DNA from 3 places in the Brevibacillus sp. AY1 genome. Region 2 is predicted to be linked to each of the others. Evidence: riboswitches for the same ligand, from Rfam matches in the RefSeq annotation. Region 2 holds a riboswitch; each other region holds the start of a gene.

The links. A riboswitch is a leader RNA that binds a small molecule or an ion and turns the genes downstream of it on or off. The one in region 2 is predicted to bind lysine.
Region 1: another riboswitch for lysine. It lies ahead of dapD (2,3,4,5-tetrahydropyridine-2,6-dicarboxylate N-acetyltransferase); the one in region 2 lies ahead of JZI27_RS11580 (aspartate kinase).
Region 3: another riboswitch for lysine. It lies ahead of JZI27_RS23050 (transporter substrate-binding domain-containing protein); the one in region 2 lies ahead of JZI27_RS11580 (aspartate kinase).

Annotation. Positions count from the first base shown of each region.
Region 1 covers NZ_JAFLPN010000005.1:32,990-39,578, forward strand. Annotated here, with positions in the region: gene JZI27_RS06945 (DUF4912 domain-containing protein) at 1-315, opposite strand, end outside; gene JZI27_RS06950 (hypothetical protein) at 428-1,024, opposite strand; gene JZI27_RS06955 (N-acetyldiaminopimelate deacetylase) at 1,271-2,413, opposite strand; gene JZI27_RS06960 (aspartate aminotransferase family protein) at 2,417-3,625, opposite strand; gene dapD (2,3,4,5-tetrahydropyridine-2,6-dicarboxylate N-acetyltransferase) at 3,640-4,350, opposite strand; lysine riboswitch at 4,438-4,627, opposite strand; gene JZI27_RS06970 (GNAT family N-acetyltransferase) at 4,786-5,346, shown strand; gene JZI27_RS06975 (hypothetical protein) at 5,341-5,532, opposite strand; gene JZI27_RS06980 (hypothetical protein) at 5,596-6,589, opposite strand, start outside.
Region 2 covers NZ_JAFLPN010000011.1:79,501-86,089, reverse strand. Annotated here, with positions in the region: gene sdhA (succinate dehydrogenase flavoprotein subunit) at 1-1,460, opposite strand, end outside; gene JZI27_RS11590 (succinate dehydrogenase cytochrome b558 subunit) at 1,479-2,090, opposite strand; gene JZI27_RS11585 (DUF2507 domain-containing protein) at 2,416-2,868, shown strand; gene JZI27_RS11580 (aspartate kinase) at 2,922-4,163, opposite strand; lysine riboswitch at 4,374-4,561, opposite strand; gene uvrC (excinuclease ABC subunit UvrC) at 4,646-6,427, opposite strand; gene trxA (thioredoxin) at 6,587-6,589, opposite strand, start outside.
Region 3 covers NZ_JAFLPN010000055.1:6,974-13,562, forward strand. Annotated here, with positions in the region: gene JZI27_RS23020 (transporter substrate-binding domain-containing protein) at 1-161, shown strand, start outside; gene JZI27_RS23025 (amino acid ABC transporter permease) at 179-835, shown strand; gene JZI27_RS23030 (amino acid ABC transporter ATP-binding protein) at 851-1,618, shown strand; gene JZI27_RS23035 (PDR/VanB family oxidoreductase) at 1,700-2,659, opposite strand; gene JZI27_RS23040 (dimethylamine monooxygenase subunit DmmA family protein) at 2,736-3,170, opposite strand; gene JZI27_RS23045 (heme-dependent oxidative N-demethylase family protein) at 3,174-4,121, opposite strand; lysine riboswitch at 4,340-4,522, shown strand; gene JZI27_RS23050 (transporter substrate-binding domain-containing protein) at 4,671-5,516, shown strand; gene JZI27_RS23055 (amino acid ABC transporter permease) at 5,624-6,355, shown strand; gene JZI27_RS23060 (amino acid ABC transporter ATP-binding protein) at 6,376-6,589, shown strand, end outside.

The sequences.
Region 1 (6,589 bases), on a different contig from region 2:
CCGGATTCCCAGATCGACGCAATAGGACAAGCCTTGCGTAACGCCGTAGAGAATCCACTCTGAAGAGAGGTGGTTGATATCAAAATCTGTGTAAAGGTCACTGCCATCCTCACGTATCTCTTGCCGGTCCGTCAGATCGAAAAGGCGAAGGACAAACGGTAGTTCGGCGAAGGGAATGGCGAATTTTTTCTCCACGTCCTGCTCGAACTCCTTTGTCATGCTCCACTTTGCCTGGATAGAATGCTCATCCTTCCAAGCAATGCAAATACTCGGGCCTTCTACGTCTGTTGATGACCGCGCGGGATTTGTCTCCATTTGCTCCCATCGTTCCTTTCTATCATGTACTTGCTGTTTACAGGTATTGATACATTTGTCTGTCATTATACCATGTTCACAAGCCATGTGAAAACGCATCCAAGCTATTCTTTTATCTTCCGACTGTAAAAGTATTCTCGCCTACCATGATGTAATCCTTCGATTTTTCGTATTTCATGTGTACCTGCACCTTGTATGTCCCGTATTTATCCAGCTTGGTCGAGACGAACGGTTCGGAGAAATAGAAGCTGTTTGCGTTTTGCGTCGAATACTTCCACTCTTTTCCCTGATCCACTTTCTTGCCATCAGGTGCGATCAATTCCACCCGTATTCTCAGGTCCTTCGCGATTGGTGCTTCATCTACCTCTACAAATACGTTGAATGTGCGCGGAACATCCTTGTCGCTGTATCCTTTGATCGGGTTGCTGAAAACCACCGTTTTATTGCGAGTCTGCTGAATTCCCTCGAGAACCAGTATATTCACGTTCGGCTTGATAATTTCCATCTTTCCCGTACGATCGTCGTAGTCGACAAAACCACCCATGCGGTTGATTACATCTTCTACTGGTTCAGCTGAGGAAGCCGGCAAATTGTTGGCAACTCGCTCACCACCAAGGAATACACGCATTTCCCCTTCTCCCACCGCAGCGCTGCTCCCTACACCCGCTACCGCCAGTACCATCAAGGCAGATAACCATACTTTTTTCATTCCACAATCCTCCAATATGAGTGCGCAACTGCGCGTATTATTCCGAAAATGTTACCCAATATATAAGACGCCCAAACACGCAAATAGTTGTGGCATCTTCATAAATTTTTTCAACAATATCCACACTATCCACAGCCCTCTGGATAATAGGCACAAAGACTTATGCACAGGGTTTTGTGAATAATTTCAAAGGATCATGAACAAAAAAAGAGCATCCCCCTGTAGAGACGCTCTTACCCTCACTGATTATGCTTTTATTGGCTGTGAAGAGAGCCACACAAAATAACGAGACACAGTCCGAATCGCCACATCGATTGCCTCTTCATTCGGCTCGATCTTCGCATGGTGCAGCCCAAATGGAGTATTGACCCCCAGCCAGAATAAAAAACCTGGTATCTCTGACAGGAAATAGCCAAAATCTTCACCCGTCATAGCTTCCGAACAGTGGATCAATGTAATGTCTGGACAAGCATCCTGTACCCATTCCATAAACGCTTCGGTCAAGCTTTCTTCATTATAGACTTGACAATAGCCGCATCCGTAATCAATTTCCGCAGAACATTCAAATCCTGCCTCGATGCCTTTTACGAGTGCCTCAATCCGGCCTTTGACACGAATCATGGATTCCATCGAGAACGTACGGATCGTTCCTTCGAGTCTGCCTTTTTCCGCAATGATGTTCTGTTTGGTGCCGCCCACGATCTTGCCAATCGTAATCACTGCGGAATCGAGTGGATCGATATTGCGTGCTACGACCGACTGCAATTGTGTCACCAGATGGCTCGCAGCGACCACCATGTCATTGGTCTTGTGCGGAAACGCAGCATGGCCGCCCTTGCCAAGCAGATCAACGAACAATTCTGAAGTGTTGGCGAATAGAATACCCGGTTTGGTAGCGATATGCCCTACTGGATACTCGGGAGCAATATGCAAGGCAAAGATGCAATCAGGTCTCCAAGCGGCGAATTCCTCACTTTGCATCATCGGCTCTGCTCCACCAGGCCCTTCTTCCGCCGGCTGAAAAACGAACAGCAAGTCGTCAGAGATCGGATGGTGAACAAAATGGGTCAAGAGACCAAGCGCAATGGCCATGTGCATATCGTGACCACATGCGTGCATATACCCCTCATGCAAGGAGCGGAACGGATAAGAGGTCTCCTCGTAAATCGGCAGGCCATCCATGTCCGTGCGCCAGGCAATCGTACGCTGCGGGTTCGTCCCGCTCACACGAACCAAAACTCCGGTACGCCACGTCTTGATCTGCATGCGCTCTTGTGGAAGGCTATTCAGATAGTCAAGAATGTAGCGCTGTGTCTTGACCTCCTGAAAACCCGGCTCGGGAATCTGGTGCAAATCCCTCCGGATCTGAACAAAGGCAGAGGTACTCATCCGTTACGCCTCCTTGGCAGAAATCGCGTTCAAATGTCGCGTGAAAACACCAAGGAAGAAATCGACATCCTCTTTGGTCAAGGTTAATGGAGGCAGAAGGCGGACAATCGTTTTTTGCGTAATATCGACCAAAATTCCGTCCTCCAGAAGATTTTGTTGCAAGCGACTGGCTTCCTCCGGAGACACACTCAGCGGAATTCCCACCATCATCCCTTTGCCACGCAATGCCTGCAGCTGCTCTGGCAAGCGCTCCTGCAAGCTGGCCAAGCTGCTCCACAAGTATTCAATCACTTCCTCCACATGGGAGGCAAAAGCAGGATCTGTCCATTCATCCATGACCGCGTTCCCCAGGGCAGCGGATAGTGGCGAAGGAGCAAAGGTGGTACCGTGGTCACCCGGTTTGAACTGGTTCATCAGTCTCGGACCAGCGATCACGCCCCCCAAAGGAAGTCCTCCCCCGACGCCTTTTGCAAACAAAATCAGGTCTGGTGTAATGCCTGCGTGCTGGTAAGCAAACAGCTTTCCAGTTCTCCCCATCCCTGTCTGGATCTCGTCCATCGCAAGCAACATGCCTTCTTCCTGACAGACTGCGGCTACGTCGCGCAGAAAGTCCTCAGATAACGGAATTACACCGCCAGAACCAAGTACCGGCTCCATCAAAACAGCAGCAGGCTTCTCGTTTTTGCAGATCGCTCGCAAGCCGTCTATGTCCCCAACCTCCAGCTCATAGACAGGAAAGGAAGGTTGCGGGAAATCCTGATACACATGAGCTTGTCGCGTGAGGCGAACCGCCCCCAACGTCCGGCCATGAAAGCTGTTGCGCAGGACGACAATCCCGTCTCTTCCTGCTCCATCGGTTTTCGACCATTTATGGATGAGCTTGATGGCTGCCTCTGTCGCCTCCGCTCCCGAGTTGCTGAAAAAGACCTTTCCCGGGATTGTCGCGTCCACCAAACGTTTTGCCAGTTTGATAGCAGGCTGATTGAGGAAGATATTGGAGATGTGCAAGAATTGCGTGCCCTGTTCTTTGAGCGCCTCCACAATTTTTGGATGAGAATGACCAAGCACGTTAACAGCAAGCCCAGTAAACAGGTCTAGATAGCTTTTCCCTGTGGTGTCGTACAGGTAGTTGCCCTCACCCTTGGCAATTGCGATCGGCAAGCGTTTATAGGTTGAGATGATGTATTGTTCATCGAGCGAACGCCAGTCCATGAGTCAACTCTCCCTTAGAGCTGACGCAGCTCTTGCATGATTTCGGTTTTGGAGCGTGTTTTGTCATCGATTTGCTTGATCACGCGTGCAGGAGTTCCCGCTACTACCACGTTTGGTGGTACATCATCAATGACGATAGCTCCAGCAGCTACTACCGAGCCTGTACCAACGCGAACGCCTTCCAGGATCACCGCATTGGCGCCGATCAAAACGTCATCCTCGATGATTACCGGTGTAGCAGATGGTGGCTCTACAACACCCGCGATGACAGCGCCCGCACCGACGTGGCAGTTTTTACCAATCGTTCCACGTCCACCTACAACAGCATTCATATCAATCATGGTACCTTCGCCAATAACGGCTCCAATGTTAATGGATGCGCCCATCATAATGACGGCATTATTACCGATGGTAACCTGATCACGAATGATCGCTCCTGGCTCGATACGTGCTTGAATACCTTTCATGTCCAAAAGTGGAATAGCGGAGTTGCGGCGATCGTTTTCCACCACGTAGTCTTCAATTTTTTCGGCGTGCTGAGTCAATACAGGCTCGAGATCTTTCCATTCACCAAACACCACACCTGTATTTCCCGTAATGAACGCTTTGGAGTTCACACCAAAATCGATGCCTTCCAGTTCTCCTTTTATGTAGAGCTTCACAGGGGTTTTCTTTTCGCTTTTCTGAATAAACGCGATAATTTCATGGGCATTCATCATGTTCATGGGTAAAATCCTCCTTTTGATTAAAAAGCATGTAAAAAAGCAATGAGTGCACATGCTATCTCATTGCTTTTGATTTCTCGCCAGCAAATCGTAAATAGCACTCCAAAAAAGGCCCTATGCCTTCAATGACAGGATTTTGGTTCTTCACGTCAATCCCAGCTCTTGCTATCTACGGGGTGTAGCAAAAGCTTCGGCGCTTCAGCCTTTCCGTCTTTTCCTACCCCCATGGTAGTTGATGAAAAGATGTACTCTTCGTCAGCGCACCTCTATTTAGATTTATCTATTGAATTTCATTTAACTCTACCAAATTCAACTTCAGGTGGCAACAGCTTTCTCGAGCATGAAGATGAGACTTTTATGAATAATCTCCTTAACAACAAAAGGAATTCTGTGGTACACTTTCGGTCCACGTCTGATAATCAAGGAGAGTCAATCATGCTCATACGTAACCAAGAAGCCATTTATCTTCGTCCTATGCAAGTAAGCGATGCATACGAACTGCACTCCCTCCGCACGCGCAACCATCATTTCTTGCAGCCGTTTGAACCCATTCGTCCTGCTGCACATCTCACACTCACAGGTCAAACCGAGCAGCTAGCGCAAGCAGAACGTGATTTTGCAGCCGGGACCGGATATGCTTTTGGCATTTTCCTGAACGATACAGACCAACTGATCGGAAGAATCGCATTGTCCAATGTGGTGCGTGGTGCTTGGCAAAACGCAACACTTGGCTACTTTCTCGATCAAGTCCAGAATGGCAAGGGATACACTTCGATGGCTGTGGGTCTTGTACTGGACTTTGCGTTCAATACGGCTGAATTACATCGTGTACAAGCCGGCGTCATGCCTCATAATTTGCCTTCCATTCGCGTGTTGGAGAAAAACGGATTTCGTCGTGAAGGTCTTTCCCTACACTATTTACAAATCAATGGTAAATGGGAGGATCATCTGATTTTTGCTCGTACCATCGAGGATACTCAATCTCCTTCCTTATGATTCCGATCGTTTCCACAAGCATTGGTTTCTGAGTAGCTCTACGATGAATTGTCGCAAGTCATCTGCGTGGGCATACTGCTCTACTTTCTCCAGCTGTATTTCGACTCCCGTCTTCCTATGCTTTACAATGCCCTCTTCCACATGAAAACCGTACGACTTCAGCATAATTATTTGCTCCTCTGTCATCGAATGACCTCCAGGTACACGTAAGACCCTCGCCGTCAGCAAGGGTCTTACATGCGCTATCCTTTATTTTACTTCTACGGTGAATACCAGTCTTTGGACGATTTTTTCATCGTCGATTTTCTTTTTATATGCGCTGTATCTTTCCACAATTATGCACGTGCGGTACGTTAAGGTGTTCTCAACCTCTACTGTATATTCGCCTGTTCGTCCATCTTGTTCAATCAATCTGCCCAGATCAAGGGAATCGTATCCGCCCGGTTCATAGTCCTCTGATTTGCGCGGTTTATACGCTTTGATGACTTCCCCATTATACTTCACCACTAATTCGTTTTTGGCAGAAATCTCACCGTCACCGAAGTCAAACATCGCCCCATACGGTACGGCACCATACTCCCATTGCAGATTGGTGATGTAAAGAAATCTGTTGTCTTTCTTGCCTTTATCCCGCCTGATTTTTTTCAAGCCCTTGTTGATTACATGTGTGGCCGATAGCTGCAGCTCTTCCAATTCATCAGGAGAGTTGACAACCATTTTGTCACCATTTGCGTACTCCTTGCCATCCTTCGTACGCAGCTTCATCGGGGTTAGTGTAGGAACTGTCCCCTTGTCCCCAACCTCACAGGATTGGGTAGATGCGGTCGGTGGCGTGTCTTCAATAATTTCGATGTAGCCACACCAAGACAATTCAGGATTTGCTTTGCTGTAGTAATTAATTTTATGGCGTCCCGTTTTGTAGCGGGATAATTCCAGACCTGTATGATCCCCGTTGAGGTAGGAGGTGTCTACGACCACATTATTCACCGCCCAAACTCCAGGCCCTTCTTCTGCTGATCCAGAGCCAAACCTGAAATGATCCGATGCCGTAGCTACCCATACCTTATGAATCGGATTTTGATAAATTTTTACGGTTGCATCCGATGAGTACAGATTCGATCGCTCCTCCTGCAAAGAAGAGGATTTATTGTTCTGGACCAGGACATCCAATGTAGTTCTCGCTGAGCTCACATCACAGCTCTGAGAATCTCCAGGTATTTGGATTTGGATGGATGTCGCACTT
Region 2 (6,589 bases):
TTGTAACGCTCCATCAATTCTACGATCTTGTCGTCTGTTTTTTGCAGACGATCGTTGTAACGAACAACGGTCACGTTATCCGTCATCCACTCACCCAGCTCCTTGTGGATCAGGTAAGCATTCTCGGTACCGTTCATTTTCAGGATGTTGTCGTACTTCTCTTGCTCTTTCTTGGTGAAGCCATCATAGAGCGCAGAGGAGAGATCATCCGAAGATTGTTCCAGACCGTTCATGTACTCGATTGCTTTTGGACCTGCTACCATACCGCCGTAGATAGCGGAGAGCAAGGAGTTCGCACCCAGACGGTTGGCACCGTGCTGCGAGTAATCGCACTCACCGGCAGCAAACAAGCCAGGGATATTGGTCATTTGGTTGTAGTCTACCCACATGCCGCCCATTGAGTAGTGAACAGCCGGGAAGATTTTCATTGGAACTTTACGTGGGTCATCCCCAACGAATTTTTCGTAAATCTCGATAATACCGCCCAATTTAACATCCAGCTCTTTTGGATCTTTGTGGGACAGGTCGAGATAGACCATGTTTTCCCCGTTGATACCCAGCTTCATGTCTACGCAGACGTGGAAAATCTCACGCGTTGCGATGTCGCGAGGTACGAGGTTTCCGTATGCCGGATATTTTTCTTCGAGGAAGTACCAAGGCTTACCATCTTTATAGGTCCAAATACGTCCACCTTCACCACGCGCAGACTCGGACATCAGACGAAGCTTGTCGTCACCCGGGATTGCGGTAGGGTGAATTTGGATCATTTCACCATTTGCATAAATAACACCTTGCTGGTAAGCGATCGAAGCAGCTGTACCGGTGTTGATAATGGAGTTGGTCGATTTACCGAAGATGATACCAGGGCCACCTGTTGCCAGGATGACTGCATCCGCACGGAAGGATTCAATTTCACCGGAACGCAGGTTTTGAGCAGTAATACCGCGACAGGTTCCAGAATCATCGAGTACCGCACCGAGGAAATCCCAATATTCATACTTGGTTACAAGACCTTCCGCTTCATAGCGGCGTACTTGTTCGTCCAAAGCGTAGAGCAATTGTTGTCCGGTCGTTGCACCAGCAAACGCCGTACGGTGATGCTTGGTTCCCCCAAAACGACGGAAGTCCAAAAGACCTTCAGGTGTACGGTTGAACATAACGCCCATACGGTCCAGCATGTAGATGATTCCAGGTGCTGCGTCTGCCATTGCTTTTACAGGCGGTTGGTTCGCCAAGAAGTCGCCACCGTACACGGTATCATCAAAGTGTTCCCAGGTGGAGTCGCCTTCTCCTTTTGTATTAACCGCACCGTTGATACCGCCCTGTGCGCAAACGGAGTGAGAGCGCTTTACTGGAACCAGAGAGAACAGTTGGACGGGAACGCCTTTTTCTGCTGCTTTGATGGTAGCCATCAAGCCGGCCAGACCACCACCGACAATGATCAGTTTACCTTTTGCCATGACTTTGTCCTCCTATCCCTATGAAATAAACGCCGACATCGCGCGCAAGCCGATGAACGTTACGATTACGAATACTGCCATTGTAAAGTATGTTGCAATCCGTTGGGAACGAGGTCCAACGGTGATTCCCCAGTGTACGAGGAACGACCAGATTCCGTTCGAGAAGTGGAAGGTCGTGCTTACAATCCCGATCGCGTAGAACACGATCATAGCAGGATTGCTAAGTATGTCAGCCATCATGTCAAAATTCACTTCTGCTCCCAGCGCTTTTTGGATGCGCGTTTCCCACACGTGCCAAACGATGAAGATAAGCGTAATGATACCTGTCAACCGTTGCCACAGGAACAATTGGTTCCGGAGGTAGCCGAAGTTCCCTACATTTTGTTTCGCTTGGAAAGCAATGTAAAGACCGTAGACCGCATGGAACAGGATCGGGATGTAAATGAGAACAAATTCAAGAACCAGAAGAAACGGAACGTTTTCAATGAGGCCTACAGCCGTATTGAATTCTTCTGGTCCACGGGTTGCTTGATAGTTTGCCGTCAGGTGGAACAGCAAGAACAGCCCGATGGGAAACAAACCTAAGAGAGAGTGAAGCTTGTGACTGAGAAAGCTATGGCCTTTCGCCATACAATGGTCCCCCTTTCAATGTATCTAACGCTCTTTTACTAGATCCTTCTCTCATATCCTAACCCATTGCCTTATCCGTTAGACATGACGGGACGCCCGTCACACTCTTTGTCCTGAATTGACAAAATGTGTCGGAATACGAAAAAAAGAATGGCAAAACATTGACCAAAACAATTGTACTCCTGTCTGTTGGGAGCGTCAAGACAATGAATAGACTAAATCCATTGATAGAACAAACGATTTGAAATCCTGTCCTTTTTCTCTATGAATGTGTCATGAACCACGCATGACCCTCATAATCTAGTACAGACAGGAGGGAAGTAGAGTGAAAGAAACCGATCAACTGGCAGCCTTGTTTCCTGCTCCGTCCATCGCCCACGCGGAAAGGATGAACATGCCCTATCTTGGCTATCTTTTGCTGCGCGAAACTTTGACCCAAACCCTTCTTGGAGAAAGCGAAAGTCCGATTCTCTACTGGATGGGAAAGAACATGGGACGAAAGATTCCGATCCAATCGGCCAATGGAATCATCCTGCCCTTCATTAGACTGGGACTGGGGCAGCTCGACCTGCTGGAGGAATCTCCGCAATATATCAGCTACAGCCTCACCCACACGATCTACCCTCATCTGTCCACAGAACGTCTCAGCCGCTCCCTCTCATTGGAATGCGGAGTGATCGCCGGAGCAATCGAGCAATGGCTGGGCAAGGAGACAGTGGTACAAATGGAAGTCGAGGAGCAGGGGAGCAAAAGCTTGGTCATTCGCGCGTGCTTCTAGCTGCTTATGACTTGAAAAAACCCCCTCTTCCACAATAAAGAGGGGGGAGGTTTCTACAAGCCGTATACGACAGCCGTTTGTTCGACATCCAGTCCGTATGCCGTATGTAAGCTGCGCACGGCCAGGTCAGTCAAATCTGCAGGTATGACACAAGATACCTTGATATCGGAAGTAGATACCATCTTGATCGTAATTTGCTGTTCGGCAAGCACGCGGAACATTTCTGCAGCAACGCCGGGATTGTTCACCATTCCAGCGCCTACGATCGATACTTTGGTCAAGCCTTCCTCGTGATCTATCTTATCAAAGCCAAGCATTTCCCGATTCTTAGCCAGCGTATCCAGCGCATGCTTCAAATCGCCGGACGCCACCGTAAAGGATATATTGGTCACATCCGCATCATAGGAGCTTTGGATAATGATGTCTACGTTAACCTGATGATCAGCCAGCGTATTGAAGAGGCGAGAGAGCGTTCCAACCTTCGCCGGCATGCCAACTACCGTGATCTTCGCCACCTCTTCATCATGCGCTACACCACTAACTACTCTTCCTGTTTCCATTTGGGGAGCCTCCTCTACGAACGTTCCTTCTTCCGATGTAAAGCTGGAGCGGACGACCAGTTTTACCTTGTACTTTTTGGCTGCCTCGACCGAACGAGGGTGGAGGACACCAGCCCCCAGATTCGCCAGCTCAAGCATCTCGTCATAGGAGATGCGATCCAGCTTGCGTGCAGCGGGAACTACACGCGGATCAGCCGTGTAGACCCCCGATACATCTGTAAAGATCTCGCATCTGTCAGCCTTTAGGCTTGCCGCCAAAGTCACGGCAGAGGTATCCGATCCGCCACGTCCCAGGGTGGTAATTTCGCCTTCGTCGCTGATACCTTGAAAACCTGCTACGATGACGACGCGACCACGGCTCAATTCCGCACGAATGCGCGTCGGGTCAATTTCCTTGATCCTAGCACGGCTGTGAATGGCTTCCGTCGTGATCCCGGCTTGCCAGCCAGTCAACGAAATAGCGTCGTAGCCTTTTTGGTGCAAGGCCATAGAGAGCAGGGCAATCGATACCTGTTCCCCTGTGCTCAGGAGCATATCCATTTCTCTTTCTGAGGGATAGGGCGTAATCTCCTTGGCCATATCGACCAGCACGTCCGTCGATTTGCCCATCGCGGACAATATGATCACCATGTCGTGACCTTCTTCTTTATTTGCGATAATCCGATCAGCAACTCGCAAAATTCGCTCAATGGTACCTACAGAAGTACCACCATATTTCTGCACGATCAATCCCACGGCACTTCTCTCCTTTTTCTCGTATCCATATCCATATCGTTCTCTATTTTTTATCTGTGTTTTCTATATAAAATGTACAAAAAAGACACCAACAAGGAATCTCACCTGTCGCTGTCTATGATTTCGACATACCGGCTCCTCCTTCCCAATACACGCGGACAGTAAAGGATGACCATCGGAATATATCCCGTCATCACTCACACTGACACACCGTGAGATAGCTCTCCATCCAGCAACCGGACATTGCCTGGATGACAGTCCTGTGTTTATTCAACACAAGCCCAGCATGAAAAGCAGCGGGTCGCTCTTCACACTTCGGCGAATTCCCCTTTCCCATACCCTTCACAGACACCCGATCTCAGGGAGGTACTCTTGGTTTTCGCGCCTCTACCTCACTCCTTTGGGGAAGTGAGGCCAACTATTCTGTTTGAATGGGATTATATCATGGAGCTTGTAGCAGTTCAATTCCTTTTTATTCTGGATTATGTTTCCAGCTTTCTCAGATGAGCAATGATCTCTCGTGCCAGCTTATCTCCGAACCCTAATTGGCGGAAGTCTTCGACGCTAGCCTCGCGCATTTTTTTCAACGAGCCAAAATGCGTAAATAACTGTTTGCGTCTCTTTTCGCCAATGCCCGGAATCTCGTCCAGCTGGGAGGACAGCATCGTCTTGGAACGCGATTGCCGGTGAAAGGTAATCGCAAACCGGTGCACCTCATCCTGGATTCGCTGCAGCAAGTAAAATTCATAGCTGTCCCGTCTAAGCTCCACCGTTTCAGGCGGATCACCATACATCAGCTCGGCTGTTCGGTGCTTGTCATCCTTCGCCAAGCCACAAACAGGAATGTACAGACCCAATTCGTTTTCCAGCACATCCATCGCTGCGCTAATTTGACCTTTTCCCCCATCGATCACGATCAGATCAGGCATTTCCTGGTTTTCCTTGAGCAGGCGCGTGTATCGGCGGCGGATCACTTCACGCATGGATCCGTAATCATCGGGGCCTTCGACGGTCTTGATCTTGAACTTGCGATATTCCTTCTTGTCCGGGCGGCCATTCGTAAACACAACCATCGCGGAAACAGGCTCTGTCCCTTGAATATTCGAGTTGTCAAACGCTTCGATCCGATGTGGGGTCCCGATCCCGAGAATATGCCCCAGATTGTGAACAGCTTGGATAGTCCGGGCATCGTCTTTGGACATCAGCGCAAATTTTTCCTGTAGAGCTATACGTGCGTTTTCACTCGCCATCTGCACCAGCTCGCGTTTTTTACCGCGCTTGGGAGCATGGACTTTCACACCTAGCCACTCTGCCAGAAGATCGGGATCGCTGGTCTCGGGCAATAATATCTCCTTGGGCAGAACATTTTGCTTGTCATAGTAAAATTGGCTCACATATGACATAAAATCTTCTGCCTCATCGCCATAATAGGGGAACGAGGTCGTCTGACGCTCAATCATTTTCCCTTTCCTCATATAGAAGATCTGAATGCACATCCAGCCTTTATCCACTGCATAGCCGATAATATCGCGATCGACCGTATCAGCCATCGTGATCTTCTGTTTTTCCATCACGGCTTCGATGCTCTTGATCTGGTCGCGGTATTCCTTCGCCCGCTCAAAATCCATGTTCTCCGATGCGTGAAGCATTTTTTCCGTCAGCTGCTTTTTCATCTCTTCATGTCCGCCGTCAAGAAAACGGCTGATCTCGTCGACCAGACGCTGATTTTCCTCTTGAGAAACGTCGTACACACAGGGCGCCAGACACTGCCCCAGATGATAATAGAGACATACCTGCTTCGGCATCGTTTTGCACTTGCGCAAAGGATACAGGCGATCCAGCAATTTTTTGACTTCCCCTGCATCCCCAGCGTTGGGATAGGGTCCAAAGTAACGCGCCTTGTCCTTTAATACCTTGCGCGTAATCTCCAAACGAGGTTGCTTTTCATTCGTGATCTTGATGTATGGGTACGTTTTATCGTCCTTAAGCATCACATTGTAACGAGGATTGTGCTGTTTGATCAGATTGCACTCCAGAATCAAGGCCTCAATCGCGGAGGAGACGACAATATATTCAAAATCTGTAATTTCACTCACTAAAAGCTGCGTCTTGCCATCATGGCTTCCTGTAAAATAGGAACGAACGCGGTTCTTCAGCACTTTGGCCTTCCCCACGTAGATGATTTCTCCCACAGCGTTTTTCATCAGGTAGCAGCCTGGCTTTTCAGGCAAGACCCCTAACTTGTCTTTCAAGGAGCTGTTCAAAGCTGCTCCCTCCTTCCAGATACGTTCCATGCATCATCGTATCATGTTTGCCAACTGATGAAAATCATTAGGCGTTCGGAATCACCCGGAAAAGAAAAGCAGCACTTGCACATCCATGCAAATGCTGCTTCTGCCTTCCGTTATGGCCGATCGGTCACCTTA
Region 3 (6,589 bases), on a different contig from region 2:
AGGCAATAGGTGGACTGCTATATGAAGAAGAAGCAGCGTTCACGTTGCGTAAAGAAAATAACGCGCTGAAAGATGCATTAAACAAAGCACTGGAAGAAATTCAAAGTGATGGAACCTATGAAAAAATCAGCAAAACCTGGTTCGGTAACGATATCCGGTAGGAAAGGATTGTACCTGCATGCTTGATTTTTCCCTGGTCTCCGATTTTATTGGATTTCTGCTTGAAGCATCAGTGGTGACGATAGAGCTATCCCTCTTTGCGATCGTATTAGGTTTAATTCTTGGGCTCATAGCAGCATTGATGAAAATATCGAATATCAAGCCGCTCATGTGGTTGGCGGATTTCTACATCTGGGTGATTCGCGGAACACCCATTCTTGTACAAATCTTTCTGGTCTACTACGGATTGCCTCAGGTTGGAATTGAATTGGGTGCATTCTCATCCTCTGTCATCGCGTTGGGAGTGAATGCAGGTGCGTATATCGCGGAAATATATCGCGGTGGCATCATGTCCGTTCCGAAAGGTCAGACGGAAGCAGCCGAGTCGCTTGGGATGACCTATACCACCATCATGCGCAGGATTGTCTTGCCTCAGGCGTTTCGAGTCAGCATTCCAGCCTTGGGCAACCAAGCGATATCTATGTTAAAGGATTCATCGATTGCCTCTCTTGTCACGGTGTCTGAGTTGATGATGGTGTCTCAACGTTTTGCAGCGACCAACTATGCGTTTATTGAATTTTATATCACGGCAGCAGCTCTGTATTTGCTCATGACGACATTTCTTTCTTATTTCCTGAAAAAGTTAGAATTCCGCATGTCGCAAAGCGAGCGTTAGGAGGAAGCGAAAACAATGAGCAACCGTGCCGTAGAAGCAAAGCGTGACAATAATCAGTCAATCATTGTGGTGAAAGATCTTCACAAAAGCTTTGGTAACCTGGAAGTGTTAAAAGGAATTGATCTCATCGTCAATCGAGGCGAAGTAGTCTCGTTGATTGGCGCCAGCGGTTCAGGTAAAAGCACGCTGCTTCGTTGCTTGAACCGATTGGAAACGATCAGTGGTGGCGCCATTACCATCGATGGCATTCCACTAAATGAGTCCTTGAAACATGTGAGCCAAATTCGGCGTGAAGTGGGGATGGTCTTTCAGCAGTTCAATCTCTTTCCCCATATGACTGTTCTGGAGAATGTGATGGAAGCGCCTATTCAGGTAAACAAAGTGACCAAAGACGAGGCAAGGAAGATTGCGGTCAACCTGTTGGAGAAAGTAGGGTTGTCAGATAAGCAAGATGTGTATCCGCGAAAGCTGTCAGGGGGTCAACAACAACGCGTCGCGATTGCAAGAGCGCTTGCCATGAATCCAAAAATCATGTTGTTCGACGAGCCGACCTCGGCACTTGACCCGGAGTTGGTGGGCGAAGTGCTCCAGGTCATGAAGCAGTTGGCCAAGGAAGGGATGACGATGGTTGTAGTGACCCACGAGATGCAGTTTGCTCGCGAAGTAGCCGATCGGGTGATTTTTATGCATAATGGGCTCATCGAGGAACAAGGAAATCCACAAGAGGTCTTGGTCAATCCCAAAAGCGAGCGCTTGAAATCGTTTTTGCGGATGATCAAATAAGAGAAAAACGCTCCACTTCGGTAGATGGCTAGGTCACACTTGCCAATATACCAGAAGTGGGCGTTTTTTTAGGACAGGCTCCTACAGGCTCAGAACCAGCTTATTATGTACGGCGCGAGAGACACACGTCATCATCACATCCTGCGCCGCTCGCTCTTTCTCCGATAAGACCGAGTCATAATGAGCGACCTCGCCAGACAAGACTTCCACGGCGCAGGTGCCGCATCGACCGACACGGCAGGAGTAAGGAGATTTGATGCCTGCGGCAAGCAGTGCCGCTAGCAGGCTTTGGTCGCGTCCAACCGAAATCGTCCGCTTGCTTTGCCAAAGCTCCACGAGAAAGGGTTCACGCAGCATGGGGGCGGGTGGCGCAAATAATTCAAAGTGAATGTTTTGCTGAGGGTACCCATAGCTCCTCGCTGCTTCCTGAAACTGATTCACCATGGTCTCAGGGCCGCAAAAATAGACGTGCGTACCTACTCGCTGCTGGCGCATACCATCTGGTTTCATCGGTGATGAATCCGGGTCAGCAGAAAGGTATAAGTGACAGGAATCTCTATAGGTTTTCTGCAAGGTTTCATAAAAGGCGCACATCTCCCGGGACTTGGCTGCATAATGCAGCTCAAAGCTCCGTCCCTGGGCGACCAGCTCCGCCATCATCGACAGGAAGGGGGTAATGCCGATCCCTGCTGCATAAAAAACGTGATGCTTCGCACGGAAGCTGAGCGGGAAATGATTTTTGGGATAGCTGATGTAAAGCTCGGTCCCCTCTGAGACCTGATGATGCCAGTAAGCAGAGCCGCCTCGCGATTGTGCATGGAGTTGAACCGCGATCTCATAATGATCCGTAATGGCGGGTGCCTGGACCAAGGAGTAATGTCGTTCCAAAGTTCCCGCAGCCGAATTCAAATAGGTGGATATATGAGAGCCCGCACTGAAGGCAGGCAAGTCTGCATCTTCTTTGGAGACGAGAACAAATCGCTTCACGGAAGGCGTTTCTTGAATGATTTGTTTGACGAACACGTGGATTTTCGGTTGCATGACAGCCATCCCATTCTATCTGATTTCGAAGTACGCTCCCAAAGGGGGAATGAGCCAATTGGTACGGTAAGTGGAATTATCGAATGGAGGTGTAACCAAGGAATGCTTGCAAGCGCTTGGAATAATGCTCGGACACGCTTAGCTCCTCTCCGCAAAAATGGCACGAAATGACCGTCTCGTCTTCCGTTTGGTTCATCTTTTGACAGGCAGAGCAAAAAACCTGCCTGGTGTGCGGCCCGAAACCGTGACATTCCATCTCTTGTTCGGAAAATCCGGCGTCCTCTGCCAGTTGCCTCAAGGGCTCCAAAAGAGGCCATGAGACAAGCAGATAGAGGTAGGTACCGATCCATTGGCTGGAGAGCAGTGCGGACAATTCAGGCTGGTGCAAGCTTTCCAACGTGACAGGATGAACTTCCACTGGGAGGCTGCTTGCCGCAAGCTCGTTTCTGAGATCATGAGAAGCAGACTCACCTGTCTCATCCATCAAGAGCAGGTATCGCTGTTTTTGCATGCTTTACCCCCTCTCTTTTTGCAGCTCATATTCCAAATACTGAATGACTTGTTGCTTGTACAGCTTCATCCCTTTATATTCTGCAATAAACGCGGGCAGCTCTACCAGAACATGGTACAGCTGTTCCAGATAGGCCCGGTTTTGAGCCAGTTCATGTAAGGTGATCAAGTAGCTGTGGATCGTAAAGAGAACAGCGTGGCTTCGTGGCAAACGGAAGAGCTTTTGTACCTCTACACGCAAGTACACCGTCTCTCCGGCATTTTCTGCTGTGACCTGTTTGCGCATTTGTCCCCACTGGTGAAAGGTTTCGAGGGAAGCATCCAGCCTTTTGCCTGCATTAAGCGACCAGTTTCTTCGGACCCAGGGTTGGCCAACCTCCAGCTTCATGATAAAGTTGCGAATTTTCTCATCTAGGTTCCCATTTGCGAATCCAGGAATCGGACTGTGAATCTCTACGAAATTCATCCCCAGATTGAATTCGAGCGACCAGTTGGCTGGAAAACAAAGCTGGCCTGCATCCAGAAATAAATCACCGTCTCGCTGTCCCATCAGAATCAAATCCTCCTGCACATGGCGGCCAACGAAATCGAGTGGCTCCCAGGGAAGCGTCGAAACATCTCCGAAGACGAATTGCTGCGTTTCATTGAGCTTGTGGTTGGAAAACGTCCAGGAATTTCCCTCTTTCGTTAAGGAAAAGTCCTCCGGATAGGTTTCATGCAGATGATGCAGCACAAGGCTTGCGATTTCCCATTGTGCAGGTATCGTATGGGGGAGTGACTGATAGCAGCGGTTGGGATGATTGGCTAGCAGCGACCGCTTGAGTGTCATTTCCTCCAGGTATTCCGGCGTAACCTCGATGGCAATCGGTGGATCGAGAAGCACCGAATTGTTGGAGTAGCGATACGTATCGCTATTGAAGGGGTAAGGAAAACGGGATAGTTGGTCGGACATGGAGTGGAGGGTACCTCCTTTCGTTTTCAGATTATTCTACCATTTTATTATAACGAAAGAATCCGTGTGTTTGTACTCTTTTCGAAGAAACCTCATACATATTGTATGTTTCGTAAAATGTTTTTCTTGTGAATATGCTTTCCAAAACCTTCCGTTATTGACGGTTCTCCCGATAGATAGTATACTGATAAACAAATTTAATAAGACCTCACTTTCTACAGTGAGGTAGAGGCGCGATATTTAACAGTCCGTAGTGGAGTTCGAGAAAACGATGAGGCTAGGGAGAAGGAAATGTCGCCGAAGCTTGTAATATGCTCGGTATTACTTGCTGGGTCTGCAGTTAAGAGCTGCAGGACTGTCTCAATAAATTCCCCGATTTATTGAGTTGAGCTATCTCATTTGGGTTAAAGGGAGGTTTATGGGAAGACTATATAAATAGTGCGGCCAGAGACTTTCTCAGGTCGCTTTTTTGCGTTTTTCTCTAAGAATGTGTTGATCTTAGTAGCGTCATCCTACCATCATCAGAAAAATCAAAAGGAGAGAACAATCTTGAAAAAACTATCATCATTTCTCGCTATCTTTCTATCAGCAATGATCCTATTAACCGGGTGCGGTACAAGCTCGAGCAGCAGCCCAGCAGAGGCGCCTGCAGCTGCAAGCGATTCGACTTTTAAAGTAGGTCTTGAAGCAGGTTATGCGCCATTCAACTGGACGCAAATGGACGATTCCAATGGTGCCGTAAAAATCGACGGCAGCTCCGAATTTGCGGGTGGCTACGATGTAGAAATCGCGAAGAGAATTGCAGAAAGCTTGGGTAAAGAGTTGGTCATCGTGAAAACAGAATGGGATGGTCTGGTTCCAGCTTTAACCTCTGGCAAAATCGATGCCATCATCGCAGGCATGTCTCCAACTGCTGAGCGTAAAGAGACCATTGATTTCTCCGACAATTACTACAAATCCAACCTCGTGATGGTTGTGAAAAAAGGCAGTAAATATGAAGGTGCGACTTCGATCCAAGATTTTAAAGGAGCAAAAGTAACGGCACAATTAAATACCTTCCACTATTCCGTGATTCCCCAAATTGAAGGTGTGGAACAGCAACCGGCACTGGACAACTTCCCTGCGATGCGCGTTGCTCTGGAATCTGGCGTAATTGATGGATACGTTTCTGAGCGTCCTGAAGCGGTGAGTGCGGCAGCAGCGAATCCGAACTTTGTGATGGTGGAATTCAAAGACGGCTTCCAGACCTCCGAAGATGATACGGCAATCGCGGTAGGTGTGCAAAAGGGCAGCGAATTGACTCAAAAAATCAATGAAGCACTGACTGGCATCTCTGAAGATGAGCGTACCCAGATTATGGATGAAGCTATCAAGAATCAGCCAGCAGCACAATAACAGAGTCGAGAAACCGGCTGCATGCACGTGCAGTCGGTTTTAACTGATCCTGAGAGCCTCCCAGGCAGACAGTAGCATAGAAAAGGAAGATGAAATGGAGGACAAACATGAGCTTCGAGTGGATTGTCAGAATACTTTCTGAAAACTGGCCCATGTTCCTGCGCGGAGCGGGGACCACACTGTATATCGCTTTGATCGGTACTATATTGGGGGCAGTGATCGGGCTATTGGCTGGGGTGATCCGCACGATTCCACTTCCGGAACGTGGAGCCAAACGAATCGGTCTGAAAGTGATAAATGCCCTATTCTCCACTTATATTGAATTTTTCCGGGGAACACCGATGATCGTGCAGGCGATGGTGATCTATTATGGTTCTGCTTTAGCCTTTGGCATGGATATCGATCGGTTGTTTGCCGCTGTCTTTATCGTGTCCATCAATACAGGAGCCTATATGGCAGAGATCGTTCGCGGCGGCATTGTTTCCGTTGATAAAGGCCAATACGAAGCCGCTCAAGCGATTGGGATGAACCATCTGCAAACGATGTTTCACGTTGTCTTGCCGCAGGTCATTCGCAATATCCTGCCAGCAACGGGGAATCAATTCGTCATCAATATCAAGGATACGTCCGTACTGAACGTGATTTCCGTAACGGAGCTGTATTTCACTACAAAATCGATCTCGGGGAACAACTTCCGGTATTTTGAAACGTTCTTTGTGGCTTGCGCGATTTACTTAATCATGACGGTGATCGTCTCCAGAGTACTTCGTTATCTGGAACGAAAGCTGGATGGACCAGAGAATTACACGATGACGGACAAGCAACTTGAAGCACGATAATGGGGGAAGGAGGAGTGATCATGGACACCATCATTGATATTCAGCATTTGAACAAGTCTTATGGAACCCATCAGGTACTCCGGGACATCAATTTTTCCGTGAACAAAGGGGAAGTCGTCACGATTATCGGATCCTCGGGGTCTGGGAAATCTACCCTTCTTCGCTGCATCAATCTCTTGGAAAAACCAAGTGGCGGTCAAATCATCTATCGTGGCGATAACATTTTGGACGAGA